DNA from 2 places in the Mesorhizobium sp. CA16 genome. Region 1 is predicted to be linked to the other one. Evidence: predicted binding sites of a transcription regulator. Region 1 holds the regulator's gene; the other holds the start of a gene.

Region 1 (7,950 bases):
CATCACTTCGCCGGGGAAAAGATCGACAGATGCGTCGTCGACGGCGCGGATGCCGCCGAAGGCGATCGAGACGTTGCGCATGTCGACCAGCGGAACGCCGGCGGGAGACGATTTTTCAGCCATGGTCCTTCTCCTGCTATCAGACGCGCTTGCGGTAGAGGGTGTCGAGCCACACCGCGATGACCAGCACGGCGCCCACGACGATGCTCTGCAGCGGTGAATCGACGCCGAGCAGCACCATGCCGGATTGCAGCGACTGCATCAGCAATGCGCCCAGCATGGCGCCGAGCACGGTTCCGGAACCGCCTGCGAGCGACGTGCCGCCGATGACCGCCGCGGCGATGACCAGCAGTTCATCCAGCGTCCCCAGCGCGTTTGTCGAGGAGTTCTGCCTAGCCGATGAGATCGCCGCCGCGATCGTCGCCAGCACGCCCATGATCATGAACACCTTCATGGTGATCCAGCGCGTGTTGATGCCGGCGAGATTGGCGGCTTCCGGATTGCCGCCGATGGCAAAGACGTAGCGGCCGAATCTAGTGCGCTTGGTGACGAAGGTCATGATCAAGCCGACGGCGACCGCCATCAGGACCGGAATGGCGATACCGTGCGCGATGAACAGCCCGCCTTCGGGCACGATGATGTTGTTGGCAGCGGCGTAGCGGTTCACGATGCCGACCGGCCACGGATAGGAGTTGGCGAGCCACACCGCGCCCAGGATGACCGCGCAGGTAACCGTGGCAAGCAGCGTCTCGGCCCAGACCGGACGCAGCGGGAAGCGGAAGCGCTTGCGCTGCACGCGGCCGTTGAAATGCATGAAGATAACCGCCAGGCAGGCGACGATGCCGACGGCCCAGCTCCATCTGGCGCCGATCGAGCCCGCCGGGCCGCCGCCCATCAACTGGAACGTGGCGTCGAGCGGCGCAACGGTCTGACCGCTGGTGACCCACCAGGCAGCGCCCCGCCATACTAGCAATCCGCCAAGCGTGACGATGAAGGCCGGCACTTCGAGATAGGCGATAACGAAGCCCTGGAAGGCGCCGATGATGAGGCCGAGCGCCAGGCCGATCAGCAACGCCAGAACCCAGATCCAGGGGTTTCCCAGTTCAAGCCCGACGAAGCGAACCAGAAAATGCGCCTGGGCAAAGCCCATGACCATGCCGATCAGCCCTTCGGCCGACCCGACCGACAGGTCGATGTTGCGCATGACGATGACGAGCACCATGCCGGAGGCCATGATCGCCACAGCCGAAGACTGAACCGACAGGTTCCAGAGATTGCGCGGCGTCAGGAACGTGCGGCTGTCGAAGTCGAGCGGGTTGACGCCAAGCCGCAGGCTGGAAATCACATGCAGCCCGATCCAGATGAGGAGCAGCGCGCCGATCATGCCCAGCATGCGGGTGTCGAGCTCGGTCGCCTTCAGGAACCGGGCAACAGTGCCGAGTTCCGACGCGCGCGCGGTGTCCGCCGGTTGGGTAGACGTCGTGTCGGTCATGATTTCCTCCCACCGGCTTGCCGTCTGGCGCGGATGCCGGAACTCAGCCTAGAAGCTATCCGCCTGAGGCAGAACGGCAAAATCTTTTGAGAAAACGCCGCGGCTTTAAGGCAATCCCAGGAAAAGTGCGTAGCGGTTTTCCGTCCGGGATTGCGGCAACAAAAACCAGGAGCGGTTCATTGAACCGCTCCTGGCCGCGGCGCAGGTATTTTTGATCGAACGTCGGCAAGGCTCAGTTGCAGACCTGGACGCTGCCGGCGGGCACGCCCGCGCAGACCTCGTCCTTCTTGATCCAACCGGCGTCGATGACGACGTTGAGGTTGTCCTTGGTGATCGCGACCGGCGTCAGGAACAGCGACTTGACGGTGTTGCCGCCGGGCGTCGTGAAGTCCTTGGCGCCGGCGATATCGCCCATCTTCTTGCCGTCGGCGAGCTGCGAGGCGATCTCGGCGGCGTTCTTGCCGAGCTCGCGCGCGTCTTTCCACACCGACACGGTCTGCGTGCCGAGCGCGATGCGGTTGAGCGCCGCGTGGTCGCCGTCCTGGCCCGAGACCGGCACGGTGCCGGCCAGCCCCTGCGCCGTCAGCGCCGCGACAACGCCGCCGGCGGTGCCGTCATTGGCAGCCACGACCGCGTCGACCTTGTTGTCGTTGGCGGTCAGGAACTGCTCCATGTTCTTCTGCGCGTTGGCCGGCAGCCAGCCGTCCGTGTAGGCCTCGCCGACATTCTTGATCTTGCCGCTGTCGATGGCGTCCTTCAGGACTTCCATGGAGCCCGCGAACAGGAAGTCGGCGTTCGGATCGGAGCCCGAGCCCTTGATGAAGACATAGTTGCCTTCCGGCTTGGCCTTGAACACCTCGCGGGCCTGCATGCGCCCGACTTCCTTGTTGTCGAAGGTCAGGTAGAACACGTCCTTGTTCTCGATCAGGCGGTCGTAGCCGACGACCGGGATTCCTTCATCGAGCGCCTTCTGCACCGCCGGGCCGATCGCCGAGGCATCCTGCGCCAGGATGATCAGCGCGTTGGCGCCCTGCGAGATCAGGCTTTCGACGTCGGTCAGCTGCTTGCCCGGATTAGACTGCGCGTCGGCCGAAATATACTTGTCGCCGGCAGCCTCGATGGCGGCCTTCATCGCGGCTTCGTCGGTCTTCCAGCGCTCTTCCTGGAAATTCGACCACGACACGCCGATCACCTTGTCCTTCGCCTCGGCGACGGACGCCAGCGTCAGCGACATGGCAACGCCCGCCAGAATGGCGGCTGCAAATTTCTTCATGATATCCTCCCTGCGCCCGTGCGGCGCGACCCAGACTGGCCCGAAGGCCGGCACAGAGGCTTTTTTTCGAGCCTCAAAAAAATAGTGGTCCAGCACAACAGCGCTGTCAACCGAGATTCTGATGGGTTTTGATGGGCTCAGGCATTTTTTTCGGTATCCGCAATAAATAATGACATGGCCCCTGGCTTCTGCCACAATCCCTAGCGTGTCAGCGACAGGCCATGGCATTATCACAAGGCCGCGATGACCGGGGAGGACGTGCGAAACGATGTCGGTCGGAATCCGCCATGACGATTTGCGCCGGCGCAACCGCGCCATGGTGATTTCGGCGGTACGCCGCGCCAGTCAGCCATCACGGACCGAAATTGCCGCCACCACCGGGCTCAGCCACTCGACCATTTCGGCGATCTCCGCCGACCTGATCCAGGAGGGCATTCTCACCGAAAGCAAGGCCAGCGAGCCGACGGCGTTGAAGCGCGGCCGGCCGCAGATCGGCCTGGCGCTGAACCCTGAAGCCGCCGCGGTGCTGACCGTGGTGTTGTCTCTGAACTTCCTGTCGGTCGCCGTGATCGACTATGCCGGCCAGGTTGTCGCCGAGGAGCAGCAACGCCTGGACACGCTTGTCATGCCCCGCGACGAGCTGATCGGCGAATGCGTGGCGATCGTGCGGCGCCGGCTGCAGGATCCCGACCTCGACATTGGCAGCGTCGCCCGCATCGCCATGGGCATTCAGGGCATCACCGATTCGCATGCGCGCTCCATGCTGTGGTCGCCGATAACGCCGCTGACCGACATTCCTTTCGCCGACATCCTAGAGAAGGAGTTCGGCATCTCCGCCACCATGGAGAACGACTGCAACATGATGGCGGTGGCCCTGCAATGGCGCGACCCGGAGCGCTATCGCGACGACTTCATCGCCATCCTGTTGTCGCACGGCATCGGCATGGGTCTCGTGCTCAAGGGTGCGCTGTTCACCGGCACGCATTCATCCGGCGGCGAGTTCGGCCACATGATTCACCGCCCGGGCGGGGCGCTTTGCCGCTGCGGCCGCCGCGGCTGCGTCGAGGCCTATGCCGGCAACTATGCGATCTGGCGCAGCGCCATGAAAATGAGCGAGGACGCCGAGCCGGTCGACGTCGGCGACGCCGACATGCGGGCCCTTGCCGCGAAGGCGCGCGAGAGGGACGGCCCCGAACGGGAGGCTTACCGCCGGGCCGGCGAAGCGCTTGGTTTCGGTCTCGGCAGCCTGTTCGCCCTCATCGACCCGGCGCCTGTCGCCATGGTCGGCGTCAGCGCGGCCGCCTTCGACCTAATCGAGCCGGCGCTAAGGGAAGCGATCGCCCAGACGGCCGGCGGCCAGCACTCCGAATCGATCTCCTTCGACACCGAGCCGAACGAGTTGCCGCTGATCCGCGAAGGCTGCGCCATGCGCGCGCTGACCTTCGTCGACCAGGAGATTTTCGCGCCGGGAGGCCAGGCAAGAGTGGGGACGGGAAAGAACGTGGCCTGAGGCAGCCTTGAAGAGGTCCGGGACAGCAGCAGACGCTTGAATTAGCGAAGGGAAGGCCCCGCAGCTTCGTCATTCCAGGGCGGAGCAGGAGCGAAGCTCCGTCGCGGAGACCCTGGAATCCATGCCGCTACCTCACGCGTCGGGCGCAGCGGCACAGAATTCTGGACTGTCGCAACGCATCGACATCACGGAATGGATCCTCGGGTCTGCGCTGCGTCGCTGCGCTCCTTGCTCCGCCCGTGGATGACGAAGCACAAGCGTCTCGGCTAACCGCCAATGCACGCGATCCGATGCTGGAGACACAGAACCCGTCAGCGTCTCGGCCCCTATCCCTAATCTTCCCTGATCGCGTAACCCGCCCCGCGGATGGTGCGGATGACGTCCGGCATGCGGCCGTTGTTGACTGCCTTGCGCAGGCGGCCGACATGGACGTCGACGGTGCGTTCGTCGATATAGATCGTCTCGCCCCAGACATTGTCGAGCAGCTGGCTGCGCGAGAACACCCGGCCGGGATGACGCATCATGAATTCCAGCAGCCGGAACTCGGTCGGGCCGAGCCTGATTTCGCTCTTCTTGCGGTAGACGCGGTGCGACTCGCGGTCGAGCACGATGTCGCCGACCTTGAGCACGCTGGACAGCACCTCCGGCTTGGCGCGGCGCAGCAGCGCCTTGACGCGCGCCATGAACTCCGGCGTCGAGAACGGCTTGACCAGATAGTCGTCGGCGCCGGTCGAAAGGCCGCGCACGCGGTCGCTTTCCTCGCCCCGCGCCGTCAGCATGATGATCGGCAGCCGCTCGGTCTCGGGCCGCATCCTGAGGCGCCGGCAGAGCTCGATGCCGGAAACCGCCGGCACCATCCAGTCGAGCACGAGCAGGTCGGGAACGTTTTCCTGAAGGCGGATTTCGGCCTCGTCGCCGCGGGTCACCACTTCGACCTGGTAACCCTCGGATTCGAGATTGTAGCGGAGCAGCACCCCAAGCGGCTCCTCGTCCTCCACCACCATGATGCGTGGCGCGATCATTGGCAGATACCCTTCGTCAGGCCGCCGGCGCCGACATTGTCGTCTCGTCCTGCTTGGGACGATTCGCGGGCAATTGCGTGCCGGTCAGCACATAATAGGCGTTCTCGGCGATGTTGGTCACATGGTCGCCGATGCGCTCGAGATTCTTGGCGCAGAACAGAAGATGCGTGCAGGCGGTGATGTTGCGCGGGTCTTCCATCATGTAGGTCAGGAGCTCCCGGAAGACGGATGTGTATTTGACGTCGATGCGCTCGTCGTCGTTGCGAAGCTTGGCCAGCGCCGTGGCGTCGCCCACCGTATATTCCTGGATCACGGCCTGGACCTGGATCAGCACCAGTTGCGCCATGGAATCGATCGAATGCGTGAGGTCGCGCGGCGCGGCGCTGACGCCGACCGAGCCGACGCGCTTGGCGATGTTCTTGGCGAGGTCGCCGATGCGCTCGAGGTCGCCCGCCATGCGGATCGAGCCGACCACGTTGCGCAGGTCGTCGGCCATCGGCTGGCGCTTGGCGATCAGCGTGATGGCGCGGTCGTCGAGCTCGCGCTGGCGCGCGTCCATGATGGCATCGTCGGAAACGACGCGCTGCGCCATGGCATTGTCGGTCTCGAGCAGGGCCTTGGTCGAAGCGCCGACCATGGAGGCTGCGAGATCGCCCATGTCGTTGATGAGCCGGCTGATCTGCCTCAGATCCTCGTCGAAGGAAGCGACGGTATGTTCGGCCATGATGATGTCCTCGTATGAGCTCAGCCGAAGCGGCCGGTGATGTAGTCCTGCGTGCGCTTTTCGCGGGGCGAGGTGAAGATCTTCTCGGTCCGGTCGAACTCCACCAGCTCGCCCAGATACATGAACGCGGTCTGCCGCGACACGCGCGCCGCCTGCTGCATGTTGTGGGTGACGATGACGATCGTGTAGTCGGCCTGCAGCTCGTCGATCAGTTCCTCGATCTTGGCGGTCGACAGCGGATCGAGCGCCGAGGCCGGCTCGTCGAGCAGGATGACCTCGGGCTTCACCGCAACGGTACGGGCGATGCACAGGCGCTGCTGCTGGCCGCCCGAGAGGCTGAGGCCGCTGGCGTTGAGCTTGTCCTTGACCTCGTTCCAGAGTGCTGCGCGCTTCAGCGCCTGCTCGACGCGGCCGTCCATCTCGGCCTTGCTGATCTTCTCATAGAGCCTGACGCCGAAAGCGATGTTCTCGTAGATCGACATCGGGAACGGCGTCGGCTTCTGGAACACCATGCCGATCTTGGTGCGCAGCAGGTTGAGGTCCTGCGAACGGTCGAGGATGTTCTTGCCGTCGAGCAGCACCTGGCCCTCGGCGCTCTGTTTCGGATAGAGCTCGTAGATGCGGTTGAGCACGCGCAGCAGCGTCGACTTCCCGCAGCCCGACGGGCCGATGAAGGCGGTCACGCTGCGCTCGGGCAGGGACAGGTTGATGTCCTTCAGCGCCTTCGACTGGCCATAGTAGAAATTGAGGTTCTTGACCTCGATCTTGGCTTTCTCGACGGTCGTGTCGGCTGCGTTCAGGTCGGTGGACAACATCGGTTTCATCTGTCCTCTCTGCGTCCGGTTAGGCTGCGGGCGATGATGCTCAGCCCGAGAACCGTCAGGGTGATTATGAGTGCGCCCGTCCAGGCCAGTTGCTGCCATTCCTCGTAGGGGCTGAGAGCGAACTGGAAGATGGTTACCGGCAGGCTGGCCATCGGCGCATTGAGATTGCTCGACCAGAATTGGTTGTTGAGCGCGGTGAAGAGAAGCGGCGCCGTCTCGCCGGAGATGCGGGCGATCGCCAAAAGGATGCCGGTGACGATGCCGGAGAGCGCCGCGCGATAGGCAACCGAGCGGATCACCACCCAGCGCGGCGCTCCGATGGCGGTGCCTGCTTCGCGCAGCGCGTTGGGCACAAGGTTCAGCATGTCCTCAGTGGTGCGCACCACGACGGGGATCACCAGGATCGACAGCGCGACCGCGCCGGCAATCGCCGAGAAGTGCCCCATCGGCCGCACCATCAGCTCGTAGACGAACAGGCCGATGATGATCGACGGCGCCGACAAGAGGATGTCGTTGATGAAGCGCACCACCGTCGTGAGCTTCGAGAAGCGTCCGTATTCGGCCATGTAGGTGCCGGCCAGCACGCCGATCGGCGTGCCGACGACGATACCGATGATCGTCATGACGATGCTGCCGTAGATGGCATTGAGCAGGCCGCCGGCATCGCCGGGCGGCGGCGTCATTTCCGTGAACACGGAGAGCGACACCCCGGAAAGCCCCTTGTAGAGCAGGGCGCCGAGAATCAGCGCCAGCCAGGCCAGCCCGATGCCCGCCGCGACGACGCACAGCGTCATCATCACGGCATTCTTGCGCTTGCGGCTTTGGTGAAGCGATGCGGCAGTCGACATCGGTCAGGCTCCCGTGCGGCTATCGATGCGCAGCAGCATGTAGCGTGCGAGCGCGAGGATGATGAAGGTGATGATGAACAGGATCAGGCCGAGCGACACCAGCGAGGATGTATAGAGGTTGCCGTCGGCTTCGGTGAATTCGTTGGCGATGGTCGCCGAGATCGTCGTGCCCGGCGCAAACAGCGAGGCGCTGATGCGGTGCGCGTTGCCGATGACGAAGGTGACGGCCATCGTCTCGCCGAGCGCGCGGCCGAGGC
Region 2 (7,950 bases), on a different contig from region 1:
GCGAGCCAGAAGGTGGCACGCTATTTCGGTGTCGCCAATGACCTTACCCACCGCATGCCCGGGCACAAGACCGGCCAAGGCTCCAGAAGATCATCCTGAATGGTTCGAGTTCTCTCGCGGAATTGGCTGGTGAGCGTTCGGCACCGTGGCGGCGCTCAGGCGTCACGGCATGGATTCTAGGGTCTGCGCGCGTCGCTTCGCTCCTTGCTCCGCCCTAGAATGACGAAGAACAGATGGGACGGCGCGTCCCCTTCCGGACATCTCCCCACTTGGACCTCACCGCGCTGCCCGAAAATGCTTGGAGAGCTTCAGGCCCTGCGCCTGATAGTTCGAGCCGAGTTCGGTGCCGTAAAGCGCCTGCGGGCGTTTCAGCATATGCTCGTAGACGAGACGGCCGACGATCTGGCCGTGGTCGAGGATAAAAGGCACCTCGTGGCTGCGCACTTCAAGCACCGCGCGGCTACCGCTGCCGCCGGCGGCGGAGTGGCCGAAGCCCGGATCGAAGAAGCCGGCATAATGGACGCGGAACTCGCCGACCAGCGGATCGAAGGGTGTCATCTCGGCGGCATAGAGCGGCGGCACGTGCACAGCTTCTCGGCTGACCAAGATATAGAATTCGTCCGGATCGAGCACCAGTTCGCCGGCGCCGCTCTTGTAGATCGGCTCCCAGAAATCGACGACATCCTGCGCGGCACGCTTGTCGACGTCGACCAGGCCGGTGTGGTGCTTGCCGCGATAGCCGACAAGGCCGTCCTTGTCGCCATCGAGATCGATGGAGAGCGCGATGCCGCCGCCTGAAATATTGGGCGGCTCGGTGGCGACCAGCATCTCGGCGCGGTGAAGGTCGCGCAGCTCATTCTCCGAGAGCACCGCGTTGCCGGTGCGGAAGCGGATCTGTGACAGCCGCGAGCCGGCGCGCACGACGATCGGGAAGGTGCGCGGGCTGACCTCGAGGTAGAGCGGCCCGCGGTAGCCGGCGGCAATCTTGTCGAACTCATGGCCGCGATCGGTCATGACGCGCGTGAAGATGTCGAGGCGGCCGGTCGAGCTCTTCGGATTGGCCGAGGCGGATACGTTCGCCGGCAGCGCCAGGCTTTCGAGCAGCGGCACGATATAGACGCAGCCGGTTTCCAGCACCGCGCCCTCGGCAAGGCTGATCTCGTGCAGCTTCAGCCGCTCGAGCTTGTCGACGACCCGATGATCCGGACCCGGCAGGAACGAGGCACGCACGCGAAACGCCTTGTCGCCGAGCCTTAGATCGAGGCTGGCCGGCTGGATCTGGTCGGCGTCCAGCGCGCGCGGCGACTTCAGCGCCTTGGCCTCGAACAGCGCTGCGATGTCCTGATCCGGAAGAATGCCTGTTTGCCGCAAAGGCTGGCTCCGTTCACAAGGCCGGGCGAGGATCTAAGCAGGCTCTTGCCGCCCGGCCGGTACAAACCTCTTAATGAAGCCGGCAATTGACGCAAGCGCGGCGCGGGTCTAAAGGGTCGTTATCCCGTGGTGATTTGGCCGGTCGGCTTGCAGCCACGTTAAATAAGTCGCTAAAGGACCGTCGAGCCGCAAGGCTATATGGACCGGTTGCGACTTCGCGGCCGGTTTTTTTGTGTCTGAAAGCAGGGCTATGAGCACCAAGAAGCGCAACTGGAAACCTCAGACGGCACTCGTGCATGGCGGAACGTTGCGTTCCGGTTTCGGCGAGACATCCGAGGCGATGTATCTCACCCAAGGCTATGTCTACGAGACGGCGCAAGCGGCGGAAGCCCGCTTCAAGGGCGAGGAGCCGGGCTTCATCTATTCGCGCTACGCCAACCCGACCGTCGACATGTTCGAAAAGCGCATGTGCGCGCTCGAAGGCGCCGAGGATGCCCGCGCCACCGCTTCCGGCATGGCCGCAGTAACCGCCGCGCTGCTCTGCAGCGCCAAAGCCGGAGATCATATCGTGGCGGCACGCGCCCTGTTTGGCTCCTGCCGCTGGGTGGTCGAGACGCTGGCGCCGCGCTACGGCATCCAGGCGACGCTGGTCGACGGCACCGACATCGCCAATTGGGAAAAGGCGGTAAGGCCGAACACCAAGCTGTTCTTCCTGGAAAGCCCGACCAACCCGACGCTGGAGGTGGTCGACATCGCCGCCGTCGCCAGGCTCGCCAATTCGATCGGCGCCAGGCTGATCGTCGACAATGTCTTCGCCACGCCGCTGCAGCAGAAGCCCTTGCTGCTCGGCGCCCATGTCGTCGTCTATTCGGCGACCAAGCATATAGATGGCCAGGGCCGCTGCCTGGGCGGCGTCATCCTGTCTGACAAGAAGTGGATCGACGAGAACCTTCACGACTATTTCCGCCACACCGGCCCGAGCCTGTCACCCTTCAACGCCTGGACGCTGCTCAAAGGCCTGGAGACGCTGCCGCTACGCGTGCGCCAGCAGACCGAGAGCGCCGGCAAGATCGCCGATTTCCTGGCCGAGCGGCCGGAGATCGCCCGCGTCATCTATCCGGGCCGCGCCGATCATCCGCAAGCGGATATCGTCAAGAAGCAAATGTCGGGAGGCTCGACGCTGATCTGCCTCGACGTCAAGGGCGGCAAGCAGGCGGCCTTTGCCTTCCAGAACGCGCTCGACATCGTGCTGATCTCGAACAATCTCGGTGACGCCAAGAGCCTGATCACCCATCCGGCGACGACGACGCACAAGAACCTGAGCGACGAGGCCCGCGCCGAGCTCGGCATCGGGCCAGGCACGCTGAGGCTCTCCGTCGGCCTGGAGGACAGCGACGATCTGCTGGAAGACGTCGAACAGGCGCTGAAGGCAGCAAAATAGAACGCTGAGAACGCCGCGGCCGGAGCCTTCCAGAGCCGCAATTCCGGACGGAAAACCGTTTCACACTTTTCCTGGAATTGCTCTAGGCGAGCTCCTCCAGCTCGGTCATCGCCTTGGTGCGGATGGTCATGGCGTTGCCGCGCCATTCGACGGCGCCGCCGAACCAGGCGCGCGCCCAGATGGCCGGCAGCAGGGCATCGCGCACGATCATCGCGGTTATGCTGCGCGGCGACAGGTACCAGCCCTTCGCAAAGGCCAGCAGCCATTCCGGCAGGTAGGCGATCGCCAGCACGCCCAAGGCCGTCGTGGGCAGGCTGACGCCGGCGCTTGCCGCCGCAATCAGCGCCAGCAGCAGCGGCACCGCAGCGCCAGTCAGGATCTCCGGCGCGAAGAACAGCGGAAAGGTAACCCGCCGCAGCCGCGCCCAGCGCGTCTGGCGCGACCAGACCTCGGCGAGCCTGCGCTGGCCGAGCGGCTGCTCGAATGGCGAGGCGACGAGGTTGACATTGAGCCCCAGGCCGTTGACCAGCTTGGTGGCCGCCGCGTCCTCGGCGACTTCGGCGGCCAAGGCCTGAATACCGCCATTGGCATCGAGCATCGGCTTGTTCCACAGCATGCTTTTGCCCTGGGCGAAGCCAAGGCCAAGCGCCTCGCCGGCATACTGCCAGCGCGCCTGCAGCGTGTTGAGGAAGGCGCATTCGACTTCGGCCCAAAACCCGTCCGGCCGCGAGCCGATCGGCGTCGAGCAGACGAGGCCGGTATCCGGCCGCCATGCCGCCATCAGGTGCTGGACATAGTCTCTCGGCATCAGCACGTTGGAATCGGCGAGGATCACCCAATCGTGTCTCGCCGCCTGCCAGCCCTTGACGCAGTTGTTGAGCTTGGGATTGGCGCTGACGCGATCGTCGCCGATCAGCAGCCGCGCAGGAATTTTGGGGTGGCGCGCGATCGCCGCATCGATCAGCTTGACCACCGGGTCTTCGGCATGCGCGACGCAGAAGATCAGCTCGTAGCGCGGCCAATCGAGCGAGAAGGCGCGCTGCAAGGTCTCCGGCGTGAACGGCTCGACGCCACGCGACGGCACGATGATGGAGACCGGCGGCCGCGCGCTGGAGGGCGGCGCGATGACATGCCGCCGCTTCAGCCGCGACGAGGCGAGCAGGATGCTGGCGAGATTGAAGGAAAGAAGCGCTGACGAAGCCAGGCCGGCTGCGATAGTCAGTTCCATCGAGATCTGGTCACCCCCGATAGAGAGTTTCACCGTTTCACGCAAACGGCGACCCACTCCATCTCCTTGTTTTCACGCAATTCCGGACGGAAGGCTACGGCGAAGGCGCCGAGCCTAACCGCTCGCGCTTTCCTGGAATTGCTTTAGGCCGCACGCGGCCGTTTCAACTGTTACAGAGCGCCCGAGTCGCCCGGCACGGTTTGTGCACACCAACATTGTCATGTGTCACCTAAATGACATTGTTTTTCGGCACCTGCACTTACAAGGCTGGCAGGATGGTCGGCGCTGCGTTTATCAAGAGCGGAGCGTGACATATTTTCCGCGGCGGCAACCGGAGTGGCCCATGTATCGCGCAGTGACGCGCAACATCGAAGTGCTGGTCAGGCCCTTCTATCTGGAGGACCGCTCCGATCCGTCCGAGAACCGCTATGTCTGGGGCTATCAGGTGACGATCGACAACCGCTCCGACGAGTTCGTGCAGCTTGTGTCGCGCTACTGGCACATCACCGACGGTCAGGGCCGGGTCGAGGAGGTGCGCGGCGCCGGCGTCGTCGGCGACCAGCCGGAACTCAATCCCGGCGACAGTTACCAGTACACCTCGGGCTGCCCGCTCTCGACGCCGTCAGGCATCATGGTCGGCCACTACACGATGCGCAACGGCCGCGGCGAGACGTTCGATATCGCCATTCCGGCTTTCTCGCTCGACATGCCAGGGACAAGGCGCACGGTGAATTAGACGTCGGCGACAGCCTCTTTCTCCCCGTTTCACGGGGAGAAATGCCCGGCAGGGCAATGAGGGGCGGCGCCGGGCTTCTGAGATTTTCCTTGAGGCGGACGACCGCGTCGCCAGCGTGTCGCTATGATCGCCAACGTTGGCGCCGCCCCTCATCCGCCCTTCGGGCACCTTCTCCCCATGGAACGGGGAGAAGGAAGAGGGCTCACTTCGCGAATTCAGCCGGGTCGAAGTCGTATTGGGTCGAGCAGAACTCGCAGGCGACATGGATGCCGCCCTCCTCGGTCGATTCCTTGATCTCCTCAGCCGAAAAGCCTTCGAGAATGCCGCGGATCTTGTCGCGCGAGCAGGAGCACTGGTCGGCGACAGGGACGCCGCGGAAAACGCGCACGCCGTGTTCGTGGAACAGCCGGTAGAGCAATCGCTCGGCGCCCACTGTCGGGTCGATCAACTCGGTCGGCTCGATCGTGCCGAGCAGCGCCAGCAACTCCTGCCAGGAATTGTCGGCCGGCTGGTCCGCAACGTCACGCGGATCGCCGTCGCCGCCGGAAATATCGGGAACGCGCATGCGCTCCGGCGATCGCGGCAGGAATTGCGCCAGGATGCCGCCGGCGCGCCACTGCTCGCGCGCGCCGGCTGGGCCGGGCGTGACCAGCTTGGCGACCGACATCTTGATATCGGTCGGGATCTGCTCCGACTGCCGGAAATAGGTGCGCGCGGCATCCTCGAGCGAGGTGCCGTCGAGCTGGACGATGCCCTGGTAGCGCTGCGTATGCGCGCCCTGGTCGATCGTCAAGGCCAAGACGCCGTCGCCGAGCAGCGTCTGCTGCGAGGTCTCGCCGGCGGCGGTCAGCGCCTGCAGCCGGTCGGCATCGAAGCGCGCATAGGCGCGCAGCGCATGCGGCGTGGTGAAATCGGCCACCAGCATGTCGACCGGACCGTCGGTGCGGGTCTGCAGAATGAACTTGCCTTCGAACTTCAGCGAAGTGCCGAGCAGCACGGTGAGCACGCAGGCTTCCGCCAGCAGGCGGGCGACCGGCTCGGGGTAATCGTGGCGGCTCAAGATAGCGTCGAGCATCGGCCCAAGCTGCACGGTGCGGCCGCGCACATCGAGCGGCGCGACCTCGTAAGGCACGACGTGATCGTCGCCGGCAAAGCCGAATTCACCGAGTTGGGGTTTATGCTCAGCCAAGGTCTGGGTTTCCAGCATGACAATACTCCGGGGCGCAGCCATGCCGCCCGGTGAGCCGCATGCGTCGAAGCGCGTTCGATTTACGTGATGGCCCGCAAATAGGCATCACATGTCCCCAGATCAAGTCGAGCCCGATCGGGCCGGAAGCGGTCAGGTCCAGCCCTTCTCACGCGCCCAGACACCAGGCCAGCACCGCCTTCTGGGCGTGCAGCCGGTTCTCGGCCTCGTCGAAGACCACCGAATGCGGGCCGTCGATCACCTCGTCGGTGACCTCCTCACCGCGATGCGCCGGCAGGCAGTGCATGAACAATGCATCGGGCTTGGCTTTCGCCATCAGCGCCGCATTGACCTGATAGGGCAGGAAGACGTTGTGGCCGCGGGCGCGATGCTCCTGGCCCATGGAGACCCAGCTGTCGGTAACGACGCAGTCGGCCTGGTCGACGGCTTCCTCGGCGGACCTGGAAAACCGGACCTTGCCGCCATTGGCTTTCGACCAGTCGACATATTTCTCGAAAGGCTCGCTGCCTTCCGGCACCGCGACATTGAGGTTGAAGCTAAACCGCGCCGAGGCCTCCAGGAGCGAATGCAGCACATTGTTGCCGTCGCCGGTCCAGGCGAAGGTCTTGCCGGACACCGGACCGCGATGCTCCTCAAAGGTCATGATGTCGGCCATGAGCTGGCAGGGATGCGTGTCGTCGGTCAGCCCGTTGATGACCGGAACGGTGGCGTTCTCGGTGAGCTCCAGCAGCCGGTCGTGCGAGGTGGTGCGGATCATGATGGCGTCGACATAGCGCGACAGCACTTTCGCCGTGTCGGCGATGGTCTCCGAACGGCCGAGCTGCATCTCGGTGCCGGTCAACATGATGGTCTCGCCGCCGAGCTGGCGCATGCCGACATCGAAGGACACGCGCGTGCGCGTCGACGGCTTGTCGAAGATCATGGCCAGCACCTTGCCATCGAGCGGTTTTGAACGCTCACCCGCCTTGAGCCTGGTCTTTCGCGCCACCGCGTCGTCAAGCATGATGCGCAGGTCGCCCGCGGAAACGGCGGACAGATCGGTGAAGTGGCGAACACTCATCGGCAGGTTCCAGAAATTATTTGGCGGCTTCGGCGGCAATCGCGTCGGTCAGGCGCTTGGCGCCGCCGCGAATGCGCTCCAGCGCCTCGCCGATCTCCTCGTCGGTGACGGTGAGCGGCGGCAGGAGGCGGATGACGTTGTCGCCCGCCGGCACGGCAAGCAGGTGCTGGTCGCGCAGCGCCATATTCACCTTGGCGTTGGGCATGGCGCATTTCAGGCCGAGCATAAGGCCGGTTCCCCTGATGCCCTCGATGACGTCGGGGAATTCATCGGCCACCGCCGCAAGGCCCTGCTTCAGAAGCAGCGCCTTGCGCTGCACGTCCTCGAGGAAGCCGCCGGCCAGCACCACGTCGAGCACGGCGTTGCCGACGGCCATCGCCAGCGGATTGCCGCCGAAGGTCGTGCCGTGCACGCCGGCCGTCATGCCGGTCGCCGCCTCGTCGGTGGCAAGGCAGGCGCCCATCGGGAAGCCGCCGCCGATGCCCTTGGCGATCGCCATCAGATCGGGCGTGACGCCTGACCATTCATGTGCGAACAGCTTGCCGGTGCGGCCGATGCCGCACTGGACCTCGTCGAAGATCAAAAGCAGGCCGTGCTTGTCGCAGAGTTGCCGCAGCCGCTTCAGCGATTGCGTCGGCACCGGGCGTATGCCGCCCTCGCCTTGCACCGGCTCGATCAGGATCGCCGCGGTCTCCGGCGTGATCGCCTTTTCAGCGGCGTCGATGTCGTCGAAAGCCACCTGGTCGAATCCCTCGACCTTCGGGCCGAAGCCTTCGAGGTATTTGTACTGGCCGCCGGCGGCGATCGTCGCCAGCGTGCGGCCGTGAAAGGCACCCTCGAAGGTGATGATGCGGAAGCGCTCGGGACGGCCCTTGACGAATTGATAGCGCCTGGCCGTCTTGATGGC

The links. Region 1 encodes PhoB, which activates phosphate uptake and scavenging genes when phosphate is short. Its sites were predicted from a motif close to TGTCATNNANCTGTCAT; they were not measured.
Region 2: the regulator PhoB is predicted to act here: its motif matches at 4,263-4,279, upstream of LB525_RS13375 (ceramide glucosyltransferase).

What each region holds. Positions count from the first base shown of each region.
Region 1 covers NZ_JAIUHP010000012.1:108,892-116,841, reverse strand. The annotation lists gene LB525_RS18040 (ATP-binding cassette domain-containing protein) at 1-123, opposite strand, end outside; gene LB525_RS18035 (sugar ABC transporter permease) at 140-1,492, opposite strand; gene xylF (D-xylose ABC transporter substrate-binding protein) at 1,725-2,765, opposite strand; gene LB525_RS18025 (ROK family protein) at 3,034-4,275, shown strand; gene phoB (phosphate regulon transcriptional regulator PhoB) at 4,608-5,297, opposite strand; gene phoU (phosphate signaling complex protein PhoU) at 5,314-6,021, opposite strand; gene pstB (phosphate ABC transporter ATP-binding protein PstB) at 6,042-6,845, opposite strand; gene pstA (phosphate ABC transporter permease PstA) at 6,842-7,693, opposite strand; gene pstC (phosphate ABC transporter permease subunit PstC) at 7,697-7,950, opposite strand, start outside.
Region 2 covers NZ_JAIUHP010000008.1:24,928-32,877, reverse strand. The annotation lists gene LB525_RS28555 (hypothetical protein) at 1-99, shown strand, start outside; gene LB525_RS13385 (2'-deoxycytidine 5'-triphosphate deaminase) at 277-1,371, opposite strand; SAM riboswitch at 1,488-1,565, shown strand; gene LB525_RS13380 (O-succinylhomoserine sulfhydrylase) at 1,622-2,812, shown strand; gene LB525_RS13375 (ceramide glucosyltransferase) at 2,895-4,040, opposite strand; gene apaG (Co2+/Mg2+ efflux protein ApaG) at 4,384-4,776, shown strand; gene LB525_RS13365 (Hsp33 family molecular chaperone) at 4,979-6,007, opposite strand; gene argF (ornithine carbamoyltransferase) at 6,132-7,043, opposite strand; gene LB525_RS13355 (aspartate aminotransferase family protein) at 7,060-7,950, opposite strand, start outside.